Regions from separate parts of the Phytobacter cepae genome, predicted to be linked through region 2. Evidence: predicted binding sites of a transcription regulator. Region 2 holds the regulator's gene; each other region holds the start of a gene.

What was found. Region 2 encodes LexA, which represses DNA repair genes until DNA is damaged. Its sites were predicted from a motif close to TNCTGTATGTACATACAGNA; they were not measured.
Region 1: a site for LexA is predicted at 2,939-2,958, ahead of umuD (translesion error-prone DNA polymerase V autoproteolytic subunit). Genes of this name have one in related genera too.
Region 3: a site for LexA is predicted at 1,932-1,951, ahead of uvrB (excinuclease ABC subunit UvrB). Genes of this name have one in related genera too.

Annotation. Positions count from the first base shown of each region.
Region 1 covers NZ_JBREIF010000002.1:5,426-11,229, forward strand. The annotation lists gene ACUY4Q_RS24195 (ParB/RepB/Spo0J family plasmid partition protein) at 1-774, shown strand, start outside; gene umuC (translesion error-prone DNA polymerase V subunit UmuC) at 1,220-2,494, opposite strand; gene umuD (translesion error-prone DNA polymerase V autoproteolytic subunit) at 2,494-2,922, opposite strand; gene ACUY4Q_RS24210 (hypothetical protein) at 3,262-3,552, opposite strand; gene ACUY4Q_RS24215 (hypothetical protein) at 4,251-4,529, opposite strand; gene ACUY4Q_RS24220 (plasmid segregation protein ParM) at 4,955-5,804, shown strand, end outside.
Region 2 covers NZ_CM135107.1:4,775,780-4,781,583, reverse strand. The annotation lists gene plsB (glycerol-3-phosphate 1-O-acyltransferase PlsB) at 1-2,302, opposite strand, end outside; gene ACUY4Q_RS22390 (diacylglycerol kinase) at 2,432-2,800, shown strand; gene lexA (transcriptional repressor LexA) at 2,909-3,523, shown strand; gene ACUY4Q_RS22380 (CsbD family protein) at 3,789-3,998, shown strand; gene zur (zinc uptake transcriptional repressor Zur) at 4,100-4,615, opposite strand; gene ACUY4Q_RS22370 (conjugal transfer protein TraF) at 4,890-5,804, shown strand, end outside.
Region 3 covers NZ_CM135107.1:3,489,675-3,495,478, reverse strand. The annotation lists gene bioD (dethiobiotin synthase) at 1-615, shown strand, start outside; gene ACUY4Q_RS16385 (ABC transporter ATP-binding protein) at 557-1,279, opposite strand; gene uvrB (excinuclease ABC subunit UvrB) at 2,027-4,048, shown strand; gene pmrB (two-component system sensor histidine kinase PmrB) at 4,241-5,311, opposite strand; gene pmrA (two-component system response regulator PmrA) at 5,314-5,804, opposite strand, start outside.

The DNA.
Region 1 (5,804 bases), on a different replicon from region 2:
GAGAAGTCTACACAGGTATGGGCTGGAAACGAGCGTGATCAGGAATTATTAACTGAAGAAGCGCTTGATGATTTGATCCCCTCTTTTTTAATTGGAGGGCAACAAACTCCAGCCTTCGGACGAAGGAATGAAAATAGTATTGAAGTGGCTGATGGCAGCAGACGTCGTAAAGCAGCCATTTTAGCGAACACTGATTATCGTATTCTTGTTGGTGAGCTCGATGATGAGCAGATGGATACGCTAAGTAAATTAGGGAATGACTACAGGCCAACCAGTGCTTTTGAGCGTGGTAAACGTTATCAGAATCGACTTATAACTCAATTTGATGGGAACATTTCGGCACTGGCTGAAGCCGAAAATATCTCAAGAAAGATCATAAGCCGTTGTATAGCTACAGCGAAGCTACCAAAAGAAGTCGTCGCCCTATTCCCTCATCCTGGCGAGCTGTCTGCACGCTCAGGAGAATCACTTTTCAAAAGCTTTGAGGGAAAAGAAGAGCTGCTTTTGAATATTACAACTGTACTATCCGAGAAGAAAAAAGCAGGATTATTGTTGGAATCTGAAGATATCCTTCAATCATTCTTAGACGCATTGAAAGACGGAAAAGAGTCTATTAATCACTCTGTAGTTAAACGCCAATTTGCGCCAGGTGCCAGTGCTCAATATAAAGGTAATAAAGTTACCTTCAATTTAGATCGGGCTAAACTTCCCGCACACTGTATTGAGCAAATTGAAAATTTACTAAATTCTCTGAGTTCTAAGCATTCTCATTAAATTTGTTAGCTTTGTTCTTTACCGGATAATTATCCCTAATCGCATACTCAGCCCACGGTTCCAATTACTCAACTGGGACCGTGGTCCTAACCACCTATCTGGGACCGTGGTCCCAACCACCTATCTGGGACCGTGGTCCCAACCACCTATCTGGGACCGTGGTCCCAACCACCCATCTGGGACCGTGGTCCCAATCACCCATCTGAGACCGTGGTCCCAATCACCCATCTGAGACCGTGGTCCCAATCAGCCATCTGCGAACCTAAATCAAAGTTCTTACTAGTATAAATTCCCTTTAATTGTTCTTTATTGCCATAAAAATATGAATACAGTGGCGTTGCGAGAATATTTTAAATTTGACGCCCTGGTGCTTCCTCGCTCTCTCGCGTGCTACGCCCGGTCGTTCGGCTGCGGCGAGCACTGTCTGCTCTTTAAGGGACCGAGATTAAATTATCCTAGCTATCGGAATATCATTCCAACGTGTCGTGTAAGCTGGTGACAGCATCTCGCGTTTCATTTTCCACTCAGGGGCAGTGCCTCTGCCGGCAAACCAAATCTGTCCCAGGCCGGTCTGATTGATGGTATCCAGGACTTTCATCAGCTCCTGGCTGTGCGGCCGTGGGGCCTGTTCGTCAAACAGATTGAGCTGGGCAACGCCGGTGGATGAGAAATCATTAAGCATGATGCCTGCTTTGGCATATCGGTGCCCGTCCCGCCAGACTCGCTCCAGCGCCCTCTGCGCGGCTGCAATGATGTCCCGGGTATCCTGAGTGGGCGTCAGCAGTGTTTCGCTGCTGACGTTGCTGTAGTAGGGCTCATTTACGGCAAACGGCGAGGATTTAACGAAAACTGAAATATGGCGGCAGAACTGGCGTTCACCCCGCAATTTTTCGGCAGCGCGCTCAGCATACTGGCAGACCGCCTGTTGCATAGCCTCAAGGGTGATGATCCTCTCCCCGAATGAACGACTGCAGACGATCTGTTGTTTAGTGGGAGGCGCTTCTTCCAGAGCTATACAGCTTTCGCCATTAAGTTCCCGGACCGTACGTTCGAGAACGACGCTGAAATTTTTACGAATAAGTACGGTATTAGCCTGTGCCAGCTGAAGCGCAGTGGTGATGCCCATGATGTTAAGTTTTTTCGCTATCCGGCTCCCCACGCCCCAGAGTTCTTCCACTGGCTGCAGCGATAATAATTTTGCCGTTCTCTGCGGGTTAGCCGGCGTCAGTGCCAGCACGCCTTTAAACTGCGGCCACTCCTTGGATGCCCACTGTGCACTTTTTGCCAGCGTCTTGCTCGGTCCCATTCCCACGCCAATGGTCAGACCCGTTCCGCTGAGGATATGCCTGCGCAGCTGCAGACCAAACTCTTCATAGCTCATACACGCATCAATTCCCCGGATATCAAGAAACATTTCATCAATGGAGTACTGCTCCACACGCGGTGCCAGCTCTTCCATCAGTGCCATCATCCGGTTACTCATGCTGGCGTACAGTTCATAATTACTGGAGAAAACATGCAGCTGCTCCGGGAGCTGCATCTGTTTTATCTGGAACCAGGGCATACCCATTTTTATGCCCAGGCGCTTTGCCTCTATGGACATCGCAATGCAGCAGCCGTCATTGTTTGAAAGAACCAGTACGGGCTTTTCTCGCAAATCCGGGCGAAAAACCTTCTCGCAGCTGGCATAGAATTTGTTTGCATCTGCCAGGGCGAACATCAGTCGTGTCCACGTGTTTTATGAACAAACGCCGTCACCACACCAAATATCTGCAGGTGCTCCGGATCAGGCCAGAGAGTAGGGTAGGACGGGTTCATCGGCTGCAGACCAGGTCGGGGAGTCAGTAACAGGCGTTTTACGGTAAATTCACCCTCAACCTCAGCAATAACAATGTCACCATGGCGGGCCTGTTCCGCTTTATCAACCACAAGCAAATCACCCGAATGCAGACCGATATCGGTCATTGAGTTACCGATTGCCCGGACAAAATACGTTGAGCTCCGGCGTTGAATGCAGAACTCATTAAGATCCAGTTCGGCTTCAACATAGTCCTGAGCCGGACTGGGGAAGCCGGCCTGGCATCGTTCCGTGAACAACGGCGCGGTAAAGAACTCAGGACTGATTGCTGCGGGAATAAAGCGAAACATAGAAACCTCCTTTTTATACTGTATTTATATACAGTATTATTTCTGGTTTTACTGAGGTTTCAAGTTTATTAGTGGTTATGTCGTTTAAGGGGCTGTAATTAAAAGAGAAATATTTAATTTCAGACACATTCTCCGGGTAACACATTTTGAATAGTGTCATGGTGACCATGAGCGTGGTGCATTCCGTTCATGCAGCGAGAATGGTTAAAGGAGCGCCAGGGCAGGGAATTGTCTGTCGGTAAGCTGCGCTTGCTAGCTGATAGGGTTTATCCACAGAAACGGGGGATAAGAGGGGTATAACTGGACAAAAAAACCAGAGTGTCCAATGTGGTTCGAGAATTAGCCGGAAGTATAATGGAGAGTAACTGTCACTGGCGTACCTTTGACGTTCCAGAGAACTCCCCTATGCCACATAGGTTTCCAGATATGACCGGTTACTTCCACGCCCGGAGTGTTGGCTACAGCCGCAAACAGTACGGGGGCATTATCTACATCATCTGGGATGAAATTGTGCGACTGCGGAAAATGCTTGTTCATAGCCCGGATGATGGCGGTCAGTGCGTCCTTCGTCCGGGCGCGGTGTGTCCATTTGCGATGACTGTTTGCCTCGCTGATAGTTACGGTAATCATTATAACCTCTCAGAACGCTAGTCTGGTCTAATTTTACCCGCGCTGATCCATCACTGCCAGCAGAACTGGACAGAATCACCTGACTGCCCAGCGGCGCGGTGAATTACCTAACCGGACGGGATTTACCGGAAGTTCTGCGACCGCAGCGCGCATTGATGCCGGATAGTGCCAGCAGAAAAACGCGCAGCTGCAACTGACCGAATGCCAGCAATACAAAAGTACTGAATGGTCGCTGCCAAACTGTTCAATAAAAATAACCGGCGGTGACGGTATAACGGCACTTTTAACTAACAATAAGGATGTTTTATATGTTTCAAATTATAGAATTACATGGCGGGAAGATGATCCCTGATCCAACTCAATATCGAATTATTTTTCAGGGAAAATATCTTGCGGCAATATGGATTTACGTAGAGTCCGGAGTTATGTAACTCGTTGATTTTTAATGTTTATTTTTAATGATCTTTCGTCGTGAATCGATTTCATAGTGCGGAGATCGGCGAATTTAGCAGAGAATAGGCGATATTAGGCGACGTTCGAAGACGTTCGCCGAAGATTTCAGAAGGAGTTTCATTTTCTGAATGATAAATTTAACAAAAAGAGAAAAAAGTACTGAATGGTCGCGGCCAAACTGTTATATAAAAATTACCGGCGGTGACGGTATAACGGCACTTTTAATGTACTATTTGCTCTCTCTGCTAAGAAGCATCAGCGGGTAGTTTACCCCGTGCAATCAGCCATGCGCGGCGTTGCTCCAGCCATGTTCTAAAAGCGGGTGTCGCTTCGACCTTTTTCACTTCCTTTAACTTCCAGGCTTTTACCGGGCCAGCATTGAGCGGTGTACCAAGAAATTTACTGATCGCCTTTTCAGTCCAGAGGCGAGCTTTCAAGCCGTTTTTACTGATCCACTCTGCGTGCCATTCATTGCTCGCTCTGGCTCGTGCATCTGCTGCATTGTAATAAAGCCTTACGGTCATAGGGCATACCCTATCGGTGGCATCGTTATTAGCAATATACCAGGCCAGATCCCACGCAGCTAGCAGAACTGGACAAAAACAGCGGAATATCTAACTGGCGGCGGTATCTCGTAACAGGACGGGATTTACCGGCAGTTCTGCGACTGTAGCTGCGCTTCGATTCCGTCCGAACCATTTATCTCATTATTCAAACCCGCGCAGTGGCGTATCAACAGCTGGCAGTGCTGACCCCTGCTGGCTCACCTCATCTTATATCAGTAGAACCACATCTATGTTCAATAAATCCCTTTTTTATCTCTCATTTTTCTCATATTTTTCTTGTTTTGAAGCCCGTGAGAGGTATCATGGTAATTAGTTCTCTTGTTTATCTCGGATTATTCTCTTTCTGGGGTTGAAAACGTCACAAGTTCTCACAGGAAATGCACATGAAATTTTTCATTGATGATGGCTCCACCAATATAAAAATGCAGTGGACGGCGGGTAATGAGATCAAACAGCTGATCAGCCCCAACAGTTTTAAACGGGAATGGGCGGTGAATTTTGGTCCGGAACCGGTGTTTAATTATGCATTCAACGGCGAACACTATTCGTTTGATCCTATCAGCGCGGATGCGCTGGTCACCACCAATGTGGCCTGGCAGTACAGCGATGTGAATGTGGTGGCCGTTCACCATGCGCTCCTTAAATCCGGTATCGCGCCTCAGGAGGTGGATATCGTCGTGACATTGCCGCTGGCTGAGTTTTACAACCGTGACAATCAGCCCTGCGAGGAAAATATTCGCCGCAAGCAGACCAGTCTGATGCGTCCGGTGACACTGAATGGCGGGCAGACCTTCATCATCCGCAGTGTGGAGGTTATGCCGGAATCTATTCCGGCGGGCTACGGCGTGGTAAAGGACATGGACGATCTGGATTCACTCCTGATTATCGACCTGGGGGGAACCACGCTCGACATTTCTCATGTTATGTCACGTATGCGTGGCATTTCCCGCATTTATGGCAACCCGGAGCTGGGCGTTTCGCTGATGACGCAGGACGTTCGTGCTGCGCTGAGCATGGCACGTACCCGAAGCAGTAGCCTTCTTGCCGATGAAATCATCATCAACCGGCGTGATGAGGCCTTCCTGAGTAAGCGTATTAACGATTTGTCACGTCTGGAGCTGGTCAGAACGGCGCTGAAGGAGTCACATCAGCGTCTTATCACCCGGGTTCTTGAACCGATCAGCAGCTTTAACGGATACTCTCATGTTATGGTTATTGGCGGCGGTGCAGAGC
Region 2 (5,804 bases):
AACCTTCGTCACGCAGGGTCAGCACCAGGGTACTGAACACCGCCTTGTCGAAGAACTCCGGTGCGTTAATGCCGTGTAGCACCGAGAGACGCTGAGCCAGTGTGCGGCTCTCTTTCTCCAGCGTACTACGGTTAAACGACGGGTTAGCGCTCAGCAGCCAGAAGGTGATGGCATAGCGCTGCAGCGTTTCGCGTGCACCCGCAGCCAGCAGCTGCAAGGTACGGGAATGCGCCGGATTGATGTTCAGTTGCCCGTCTTTGATGGTGACCAGCCCTTGACGCAGCATCTCTTGCGCCAGACTGTCCAGCACACCTGCCAGCTCCTCTTTTTCCCAACGCAGGAACAGTTCTGCTTTCAGCATCGGGTAGAGCAACTCGACATGACGCAGCATCTCGTCCTGCGAGATGTGACGGTGCTGCGTGAGGATGGCGGCCATCAGTGACGGCAACATCAACATATGCGCGATGTTGTTACGGTAGTAGGTCATCAGCACCGCCTGTTCGCGCGGCAGAATGATGATGTCGCCGATGGTGTCTTTCTCCACCTCAAACTTGTTCATCTGCAGGGCGTGGGCGATGAGTTCAGAAGCGGTGGCCGTGGGCACCGTTGAATCCTCTGCATAGGGCACATTCCGCATCAGATTCAGGTAGCAGTCCAGCTGCTCCGTGAGTTGTTCACGGGTCAGTGAACGCTGGCGCGAAGCGAGCAGGGCGGTACAACACAGGTTCATGGCATTGGCTGCCCCGGCGTTGTTGATGCGTACCATCAGATCGGCCGCGATAGCATTGACGGTTGGCGTGAGCCAGGACGGACGCACCGCTTCGATAGGATCGATAGACTCGCGCCATTCCGGCACTCGCTGATTAAGATAGGCCGTCAGCGGGATAGGCTCGCCAAAGTTCACATAGCCCTGGCCAAGGTTACGCAGCTTGCTCAGGCCGCGTAACATCTGCATAAAGCCTTCTTTCTCTTTCGTCGCCCCGCGCAGCTCTTTAGCGTAGGTACCGACTTCCATCACGTGCTCGTAACCGATATAAATAGGCACCAGCGTGATAGGACGCGTGCCCCCGCGCAGCATTGCCTGGATGGTCATCGACAGGGTGCCGGTTTTGGGATCCAGCAGACGACCGGTACGTGAACGCCCGCCTTCCACAAAGTACTCAACCGAATAACCCCGCTGGAACAGTTCGCCCAGGTATTCGCGGAACACGGTGGAATAGAGTTTGTTGCCTTTGAAAGAGCGACGAATAAAGAACGCCCCCAGACGGCGGAAGATAGGGCCTGCTGGCCAGAAGTTCAGGTTAATACCGGCAGCGATGTGCGGCGGCACCAGCCCCTGATGATAGAGCACGTAAGAGAGCAGCAGGTAGTCCATATGGCTGCGGTGGCAGGGCACATAGACAATTTCATGGCCGTCATGGGCCAGTTGGCGTATGCGCTCGGCGTTGTGCACGTTGATGCCCTGGTACAGGCGGTTCCAGGTAAAGCTGAGAATACGGTCAGAGAGGCGAATCATCTCGTAAGAGAAGTTCGCCGCGATCTCTTCCATCAGCGCGATCGCGTTTTGCTGCGCCTTATCATGGGAGATTTTCTTGCTGCGCGCTTCGTCTTCAACGGCGCGGGCAATGGCTTTCGAGGCCAGCAGCTTGTTGAACAGATCCTGACGCGCAGGCAGCCGTGGGCCCACCGCAGCGAGACGCTGGCGAGCAAAATGCATACGCGCCACGCGCGCCAGTTTTTGCGCGATGATTTTATCCGTGCCGTGTTCAGTGGCCATGCGGCGCAGTGAAACTGGCGGTGAGAAACGCACAAAGCTGTCACGTCCAAGCCAGGAGATGGCAAAGAATTTCTGAATGCCATTGAGCATACGCAGCGGCGGATTCACTTCGCCCTTCTCGCGGCCTGGCGAACGACCGAACATCATCGAAACCGGCACCATCTGCACATCCAGGTCGGGATGGCTACGGTGCAAATCGAGGTAGTCGTGAAACAGCTTGATGGACTCTTCTTTCGGTGTGTACCAGGTAAATACCCGCGGCCCACCATGAATGAAGATATATCGCGGCAGCTCCACGCCGTCGATCACAAGCGGTTCAAACGGGTCCGGCAAATCATGTGCCAGACATTGAGCGCGTAACGTCAGTAAGTCGGCCTTAGAGTTATAAGGCAAAACATACATAATAGGGCGTGAGGTATCGAGCCCCAGTTCCTGTGCGGGTTCCGCAGGGATAGACTTACTTTTTACCAGCACGCTTAATGGTAAATTAAGTAATTTGTAGTAAATTCGTGGCCAGCCGGACATAAAGGATGTAAAGCCTCTGGTTATTAATGCCAATGCGCCGCAAGAATATCAGAAAGCGCGCACAAATTCTTTTGTACCTCTATAACCTTACATAGAGATTGATGCTCATAACATAAAAAGGTTCTTTTAATGGCCAATAACACCACTGGCATGACCCGTATTATCAAAGCAGCCGGGTACTCCTGGAAAGGCGTCCGTGCCGCCTGGATAAACGAAGCTGCCTTTCGTCAGGAGTCCGTTGCGGTCATTCTGGCAATTATTATCGCTTGTTTCCTTGATGTCGACGCGATCACCCGCGTATTGCTGATTGGCTCGGTAGCGCTGGTGATGATCGTTGAAATTCTCAACAGTGCGATTGAAGCGGTCGTTGACCGTATTGGTTCCGATTTTCATGAACTTTCCGGACGGGCAAAAGATATGGGTTCAGCGGCGGTGCTCATGACCATTCTGGTTGCTCTCTTCACCTGGATTTCACTGCTGTGGGGCCATTTCCGATAAGCCTTCCAGAATTGCGCTAACTGCTGGTTTTTTGCGTAATTTTGGTTTCAAAATCGCCTTTAGCTGTATATACTAACAGCATAACTGTATATACACCCAGGGGGCGGAATGAAAGCTTTAACGGCCAGGCAGCAAGAGGTGTTCGATCTCATTCGCGATCGAATCAACCAAACCGGCATGCCGCCGACGCGTGCGGAGATCGCGCAACAGTTGGGGTTCCGTTCCCCAAACGCTGCCGAAGAGCATTTAAAAGCGTTGGCGCGTAAAGGCGTACTTGAGATTGTCTCTGGCGCATCGCGCGGTATTCGTTTGTTGCTGGAAGTCGAAGAAGACGCCGGTTTACCGCTGGTAGGCCGTGTTGCTGCAGGTGAACCTCTGTTGGCTCAGCAGCATATTGAAGGCCATTATCAGGTCGATCCTTCTCTGTTCAAACCGAATGCGGATTTTCTGCTGCGCGTAAGTGGAATGTCCATGAAAGACATCGGCATTATGGACGGTGACTTGCTGGCAGTGCATAAAACGCAGGACGTACGTAATGGTCAGGTCGTTGTCGCGCGCATTGACGATGAAGTGACCGTCAAGCGACTGAAAAAGCAGGGTAATACGGTTGAATTGCTGCCTGAAAACAGCGAGTTCTCGCCGATTGTGGTCAATTTGCGCGAGCAAAACTTCACGATCGAAGGTCTGGCAGTCGGTGTGATTCGCAATGGCGAATGGCTGTAACCCTCAATTGTAAGCCGTGGTAGCGCTCTGTGTTGTCACGGTTTTTTAATAAAATTCAATTACTTAGATATCTTTCCTTTCTTTTTTTCTCCTCTCTTTCTGCCGATAGACGTTCTTAAAAATACCGTCTGGATGGTTAAAAATTCCGAATAAATCCACCACGTCGTTATCCGTGACTACAATTATTATCACGTTCAGCAGATTACGAACGTAACAAAAATGGATGAATACTCGCTATTCAAAACCGAACGATGAGGAAATGATTATGAATAAAGACGAAATCGGCGGTAACTGGAAACAGTTCAAAGGTAAAGCGAAAGAACAGTGGGGCAAATTGACCGACGATGATATGACCATCATCGAAGGTAAACGCGACCAGCTGGTAGGTAAAATTCAGGAACGTTATGGCTACCAGAAAGATCAGGCGGAAAAAGAAGTCGTTGATTGGGAAACCCGCAACGAATACCGCTGGTAGTCCTTTTTCCCTCTGAATATGCATTAGAGTGACTACCCTGCCCGACGGTACATGGACGTACCACTCTTTTCAAATCACACTGCTTAAAAGAGAAACCGCCGCTAGCGCGGTTTTTTCTTTACCAGAATCGAGTGATCATGGTGGCATTCACCCTGATGACGACACGCTTCCACTTCGGCGCATTTAGCGCACAAACCATGTGCTTCGATGACATTATGACGTAAGGCAAATCCTAATTTAGCCGCCAGTGCATGCATAATATCTTCTGCGCCTTCCGCTTGTTCTTCTTTAACTACGCCGCATCTGTCGCAAATAAACATGGCCGACGTGTGGGTCGGTTGATCGAACAGATGGCACAGGACGTAGCTGTTGGTGGACTCTACTTTGTGCACGAAACCCTGTTCCAAAAGGAAGTCCAGCGCGCGATAAACGGTAGGGGGTTTCGCCTGCGGTTCGCTCTCCCGCAGCAGATCCAGCAGATCATAAGCGCTTATTGCACCTTCCCGCAGACTTAGCAGACGCAGAACTTCGAGGCGCTGTGGCGTCAGACGCACATTGCGCTGCACACACAGTTTTTCAGCCTGCGCTAGCATCTCTTGCGAAGTGGTCTTGTCCATTGTCGTCCTCTCATTTCCCGGCGGCATAATTCCTCACTTTACCATGTTCTGCACTAAACGCCGAGATCGGGCTTCTTCCTCCGGCTTTCACAATCGCATTACGTCTTCTATAAATAATGAGGGTCAATTCTTATAACTATAATTTCTGCCAGTAATTACCTGTTTGGCAGAATTAGACATTTTTCCGGTGTTATTCGCAGCAATAGAGCATTCCTGTTCATGTAAAAAGGAACAGGGCATAAAAAAAACTCATCTGACTACGAGACGCATAATTGTGAAAAACAAACTCAAACTTTCAGTGGTCGCTATCGCTGTCTCCTTTTCCGTGGCCAATCAAGCGGGAGCAGCGAATACCTGGGCGGAAGCGCGTAATGATGCAATGGGGGGGACGGGGGTGGCGTCTGCCAGTTATGGCAGTGCGGCATTAATTAACCCGGCACTTCTGGCAAAAGCAAAACCTGAAGATGATATATCCGTTATTCTGCCAAGTTTTACCGCGCAAATTAACGATAAAGACGATCTGCGTAATGAAATTGAAGACATCAATGACAAGATCGACTACTACGGCGATGTTGTTGATGGTCTTTCACTGGGCGATGTTCTGGCTGACCCCATTGGTACCGTCAACCAGTTCCAGAGCGCCGCAGGCGATCTTGCGGACTCCCTTGAATTCCTGAAAGGCAAGCGCGCCAGTGCGAATGCGGGGGCGGGGATCGCGGTTAGTATTCCAAACGACACGTTGTCGGTCGCCTTTGTCACCAAAGCGCAGGCTCATGCCTTTGTGACCACCTCTATCGATCAGCAGGATATCCAGTATCTGCGTGAAATGGATGATCCCAACGACCCGGGTGATTTTGCGACGGCAAGCCTGAGGGCGTTGGATGCCGCAGTGCGGGGTTCCGATCAAATTAAGGACAACCTCAATTCTACCGCATCAGGTCGCGCTGCTATTGTCTCCGATTTTGGCGTGGCTTTTGCGCACCAGTTTGAAGCGGGCGGCGTGCCGTTGATGGTGGGTGTAACACCGAAAATGCAGAAAACCTGGCTTTATAACTACACCACCTCAATCAGTGACTACAACAAAAATGACTGGAAAAAGGATCGTTATCGTAATGACGATACCTCGTTCAACATTGACGTAGGTCTGGCTGCGGATCTGACTGAAAACTTCACGGTAGGCTTAACCGGG
Region 3 (5,804 bases), 1.3 Mb from region 2:
TACAAACCTGTGGCGTCGGGCAGTGAAATGACCGCTGAGGGACTGCGCAACAGCGATGCCCTGGCGCTTCAGCGCAACAGCACTGTGTCGCTACCCTATAACGTGGTGAATCCCTGGACCTTTGCGGAGCCGACCTCGCCACACATCGTCAGCGCCGCAACCGGCACGCCCATTTTAGCGCAAGGGATGTCTGACGGGCTGCGTCATCTGGAAGCACAGGCCCAATGGGTGCTGGTGGAAGGGGCAGGAGGCTGGTTTACGCCGTTAGCAGACCATTTTACCTTTGCAGATTGGGTGGTCACTGAGCAGCTGCCGGTTATTCTGGTGGTGGGCGTGAAGCTGGGTTGTATCAACCACGCGATACTGACGGCACTGGCGATTGAACAGGCTGGATTAACGCTGGCGGGATGGATTGCAAATGACGTTCAGCCACCGGGGCGTCGTCATCAAGAGTACATTGCGACCCTGCGGCGCGTGATTAAAGCCCCGATGATTGGGGAGATCCCCTGGCTTTCACACGCGCCGGATGAGGCAAATAACGGTCATTATCTCAATCTCAACGTACTGACTCCGGCGTCATCCAGTGCGCCAGAAGTCCGTCATCCAGTTGCCTGACGTCTCCCTGGGCGACATTGCGTCCGCGATGTAGCAAACAGAAACGATCGGTGACCCGACGAATAAAATTCAAATGTTGTTCAGCCAGCAGGAAGGTCATACCCAAATCCTGATTCAGGCGGACGATAATGTTGCCGAGCTTATGAATAAATGCCTGGCCCTGACCCCGGGTCGGTTCGTCGAGTATCAGCAATCGCGGGCGGGTTATCACCGCTCGCGCCATCGCCAGTTGATACTGATTATCTTCCGATAACCCTGCCGCTTTACTCTGACGGAACGCATAAAGATCGGGAAACAGGTCATATATCTCGCTGCTGACGGCATTGCGGGGGGCGGAGCCTGCCAGCAGAGCTATGTGCAGATTCTCTTCCACCGAAAGCTGGGAGAAGAGCCGCCTGTCCTGAGGAACATAGCCAATCCCCATCGCGCTGCGATGTTCAGCCTGTAACGGCAGCATGTTCTGCGGGGGGCCGCTGGTGTCCTGCCACACCATACTGCCACTCTCGACGGGTATCACACCGATAATGCAGTTGATGAGCGTCGTTTTTCCCATGCCGGGCAGACCAATTACCGACGTACAGCTGCCGGGATGTAAATCGAGGTCAACGTTCCACAAGGTGTGCTGACTACCATAAAATTGGTTCACTGAACGCAAACTCAACATAACCTGCTCCTTTCTCGCTTTGCGGTTCTGTTAAATGTGCAAATGGCTTGCCAATATCACAAAAAAGTCTCGTTTTCAGAGTCCGCCGAACAAAGTGAGGGGGAAAACCAGATGCAGTGAAAACTACCGAAAAATCCTGCACATTGTCGGTGCCGTGGATGATGGCTTATGGTGCATCAGAATGGGTAAATGTGAGCACGATCGCACCGCACTTCTCCGTTTCGTTAGGCATAATTTTGCAAAAATAAGCGATAAAAATTTTTTCCGAGCCGGAAATCCGCAGTTGTTAACAATCTGTGGGCTGGCGGTGCATATGGCCTGGAATGAGTTATCCACTATTCCTGTGGATAACCTTGTGCATTAGAGTTAGAAAAAGTGCGACAAGCGAGTAAATACGCGGCTTGCGCCTGAATTGATGCGAAACGCGGCTTTTTGCAAAAGTTGTTTATTTTCAGCTAATTAAATAAAAGCAATGGCTGTAAGAAAAGTGTCACCCGCTGCCACAAAACTTTCATCACCTCCCTTGACAAATGTTAAAAAACGAAATGTTCTGGGGATAACCCGCATGGGCAGCTATTTTGTGCCGTCCTTGAACAGGTTACGGTGAGCAAACCCGGTAAACCTGCCTGCTAGTACAGATTCCTGTTTGCGCCACTGTTTTTACATCCAGTATTAATGATTGGCAAATCTCGTCGCGATGGTTAAAATTACTTTCCTCCCCGCTCACTCCTTCATCAGGTCGCTGTCATGAGTAAACCGATAAAACTGCATTCCGCTTTTCGCCCTTCTGGCGATCAGCCCGAGGCTATTCGCCGCCTCAAAGAAGGCCTGGAAGATGGGCTGGCGCATCAGACCCTGCTGGGTGTGACCGGTTCGGGTAAAACATTCACCGTCGCCAATGTGATTGCAGATCTGCAGCGTCCAACGATGGTTCTGGCACCGAATAAGACGCTTGCCGCTCAGCTGTACGGCGAAATGAAAGAGTTTTTCCCGGAAAACGCGGTGGAGTATTTTGTTTCGTATTACGACTACTATCAGCCGGAAGCCTATGTGCCGAGTTCAGATACCTTCATTGAGAAAGATGCCTCGGTAAACGAGCACATTGAGCAGATGCGTCTGTCGGCCACCAAAGCCCTGCTTGAGCGCCGGGACGTAATTGTGGTGGCCTCTGTCTCTGCCATTTACGGTCTGGGTGACCCGGATTTGTACCTGAAGATGATGCTGCATCTGACTAACGGCATGATTATCGATCAGCGCGCCATTCTGCGTCGGCTGGCGGAGCTACAATATACCCGCAACGATCAGGCTTTTCAGCGCGGCACCTTCCGTGTGCGCGGCGAAGTGATTGACATCTTCCCGGCGGAGTCTGATGACATTGCGCTGCGTGTGGAGCTGTTTGATGAAGAGGTGGAGCGACTGTCATTGTTCGACCCGCTAACGGGTCATGTGGAGTCCGTGATTCCGCGCTTTACCGTCTACCCTAAAACTCACTACGTTACCCCGCGTGAACGTATTGTGCAGGCGATGGAAGAGATTAAAGACGAGCTGGCGGTGCGGCGTAAATCGCTGATGGACAACAACAAGCTTCTGGAAGAGCAGCGGCTGACCCAGCGTACCCAGTTCGATCTGGAGATGATGAACGAGCTGGGCTACTGCTCGGGCATTGAAAACTATTCGCGCTACCTCTCCGGGCGAGGGCCGGGTGAAGCACCGCCGACGCTGTTTGATTACCTGCCCGCCGATGGCCTGCTGGTGATTGACGAGTCCCACGTCACCATCCCGCAAATTGGCGGTATGTTCAAAGGCGACAGGGCGCGTAAAGAGACGCTGGTGGAGTACGGCTTCCGCCTGCCGTCCGCACTGGACAACCGTCCGCTGCGCTTTGAAGAGTTTGAAGCTCTGGCGCCGCAGACCATCTATGTTTCAGCCACACCCGGTAAATATGAGCTGGAAAAATCAGGTGAAGACGTCATTGACCAGGTGGTGCGTCCTACGGGCCTGCTTGATCCCATTATTGAAGTGCGCCCGGTGGCGACCCAGGTTGACGATCTGCTTTCGGAAATCCGCAAGCGTTCCACCATCAACGAGCGCGTTCTGGTGACCACCTTAACCAAACGGATGGCGGAAGATTTAACCGAGTATCTGGAAGAGCATGGCGAGAAGGTGCGTTATCTTCACTCCGATATCGATACCGTCGAACGTATGGAAATTATTCGCGATTTGCGCCTGGGCGAGTTTGACGTGTTGGTCGGCATCAACTTGCTGCGTGAGGGGCTGGATATGCCAGAAGTCTCCCTGGTAGCGATTCTTGACGCCGATAAAGAGGGCTTCCTGCGTTCTGAGCGTTCGCTGATTCAGACCATTGGCCGTGCGGCGCGAAACATCAACGGCAAAGCCATTTTGTACGGTGACAAAATCACGCCGTCGATGGCAAAAGCCATTGACGAAACCGAACGTCGCCGTGAGAAACAGCAGAAGTACAACGAAGAGAATGGCATCACGCCTCAGGGCCTGAATAAGAAAGTGGTCGACATTCTGAGCCTCGGGGAAAATCTGGCGAAAACCAAAGCCAAAGGGCGTGGCAAGTCACGGACACCGGCGCAGGCGGAAGCCGCAGAAATGGCGTTATCGCCGAAAGCGTTGCAGCAAAAAATTCAGGAGATTGAAGGGCAGATGATGCAACATGCGCAGAATCTTGAATTTGAAGAGGCGGCAAAATGTCGTGACAAGCTGCATCAATTGCGGGAACTTTTTATCGCCGTCTCATAATATGAAGCCCGTCACGAATGCGTGAACGGGCCTTAATGTTGGCTTAATGTTGTTCCGATACCCTCTTCAGTCATATTCAGGAGGGTCCGCCATGCAAAAAGAACAACTCTATCAGTACCTGGCTATTGCGCTGTCTATGGCGATTGTCATCGCCTTCAGTCACAGCTGGGTTCTTAGCTACTAAGCACGCGCTTAACGTATAATCGGTTTGAATTTCACCCATGCCCGTACCCCGGGCGTGGGTTGTCTGTTTTGCAGGAAAAATTGCGCATCATGAAGCTGGGCAATCCGGGTGACGATACTGAGCCCCAGACCGGCCCCACCATAGCGACTGTCCATGCGTACAAAGGCTTTGCTGAGCTCACCGCTGCGCGATTCATCAATGCCGGGACCTTCATCTTCCACCGCCAGCACCGGCACGTCTCCGTCCTCAATACAGAGGCGAATTGTCGACCCTGTCGGGCTGTAACGGTGGGCGTTTTCCACCAGATTTCTCACCAGCACGCGCAACAGCGTGGCATCCCCGGCGACCGCCACGTCCCGATTGCTTTCGGGCAGAAGCAGAACCTGTTCTCTTTCCGCCAGCATGGCGTCAAGCTGGCCCCAGACGGGGAGTACCACGTCCGCCATCAGCATCACCTGCTGATAGCTTCCCGCTGAAAATGACTGGCCTACGCGGGCAAGCTGCAGCAGCTGGGCGATATTTTCGGTCATCTGATCGAGTCGCTGAATCAGCGGCGCGACCTGAATATCGTGGGTTTTGGCCATCAACTCCAGATGCAGACGTAGCCCGGCAAGCGGGGTGCGAAGCTCATGGGCGACATCGGCGGTAAACAGCCTTTCGCGATCCAGCGTCACCGTCAGCCGCTCCACCAGTTGATTGATAGCCGATTCCACCGCCTGCACTTCAGGTACCGAGTTGTTCAGCGCAATCGGTTCGAGATTATCAGGCGTGCGGGCATCCAGCTCTCGCTGGAGCTCAGACAGCGGGCGCAGGATCATCTTGATAGCCTGTAAGCAAATTAACAGCGCCAGGCCGATAATCAACAAACTGGGCACCAGCAAGCTGGCAACAGCCTCATGCACTTCGTGCTGGATGTGCTTGTGGTTGTTATGGTTGTGCACGGCACTTTCTACCAGCAGTTGGATTTGCTCTTTGCTTTCATGCCACAGCCAGAACACGCTCACCAGCTGGCATAACACCAGTATCACGCCGATGGTCAGGACCAGCCGGCGGCGCATGGTCCAGCCTTTGAAATTCATTCTCACCCCACCTGATCCTGTTTTTCTGCGTTGACCAGCATATAGCCGTAACCGCGAACGGTGCGGATACGCGCTTTACCAATTTTGTCGCGCAGGTTGTGGATATGCACTTCCAGCGTATTGGTGGCCGGCTCGTTATCCCAACTGTAAATATCATTGTAGAGAATTTCGCGGTGCACCGGACTGCCGGCTTTTAGCATCAGGCGAGAGAGCAGGGCATACTCTTTTGGCGTCAGTTCCACCTGATTTCCCCCGCGCCAGACCTGCCGGCGAGAGACGTTAAGCGTCAGGTCACCGTTGATGATTTCGTTGTCGCCCTGGTTGTTATGCCGGCGCAGGAGCGCCCGGATACGGGCGTTAAGCTCTTCAAGCGCGAAGGGTTTTACCAGGTAGTCATCGGCCCCCGTATCAAGCCCCGAGATGCGATCGCCAAGCGTGTCGCGGGCGGTCAGAATCAACACCGGCAGGCTGTATTTTTCCCGGCGCACGCGCT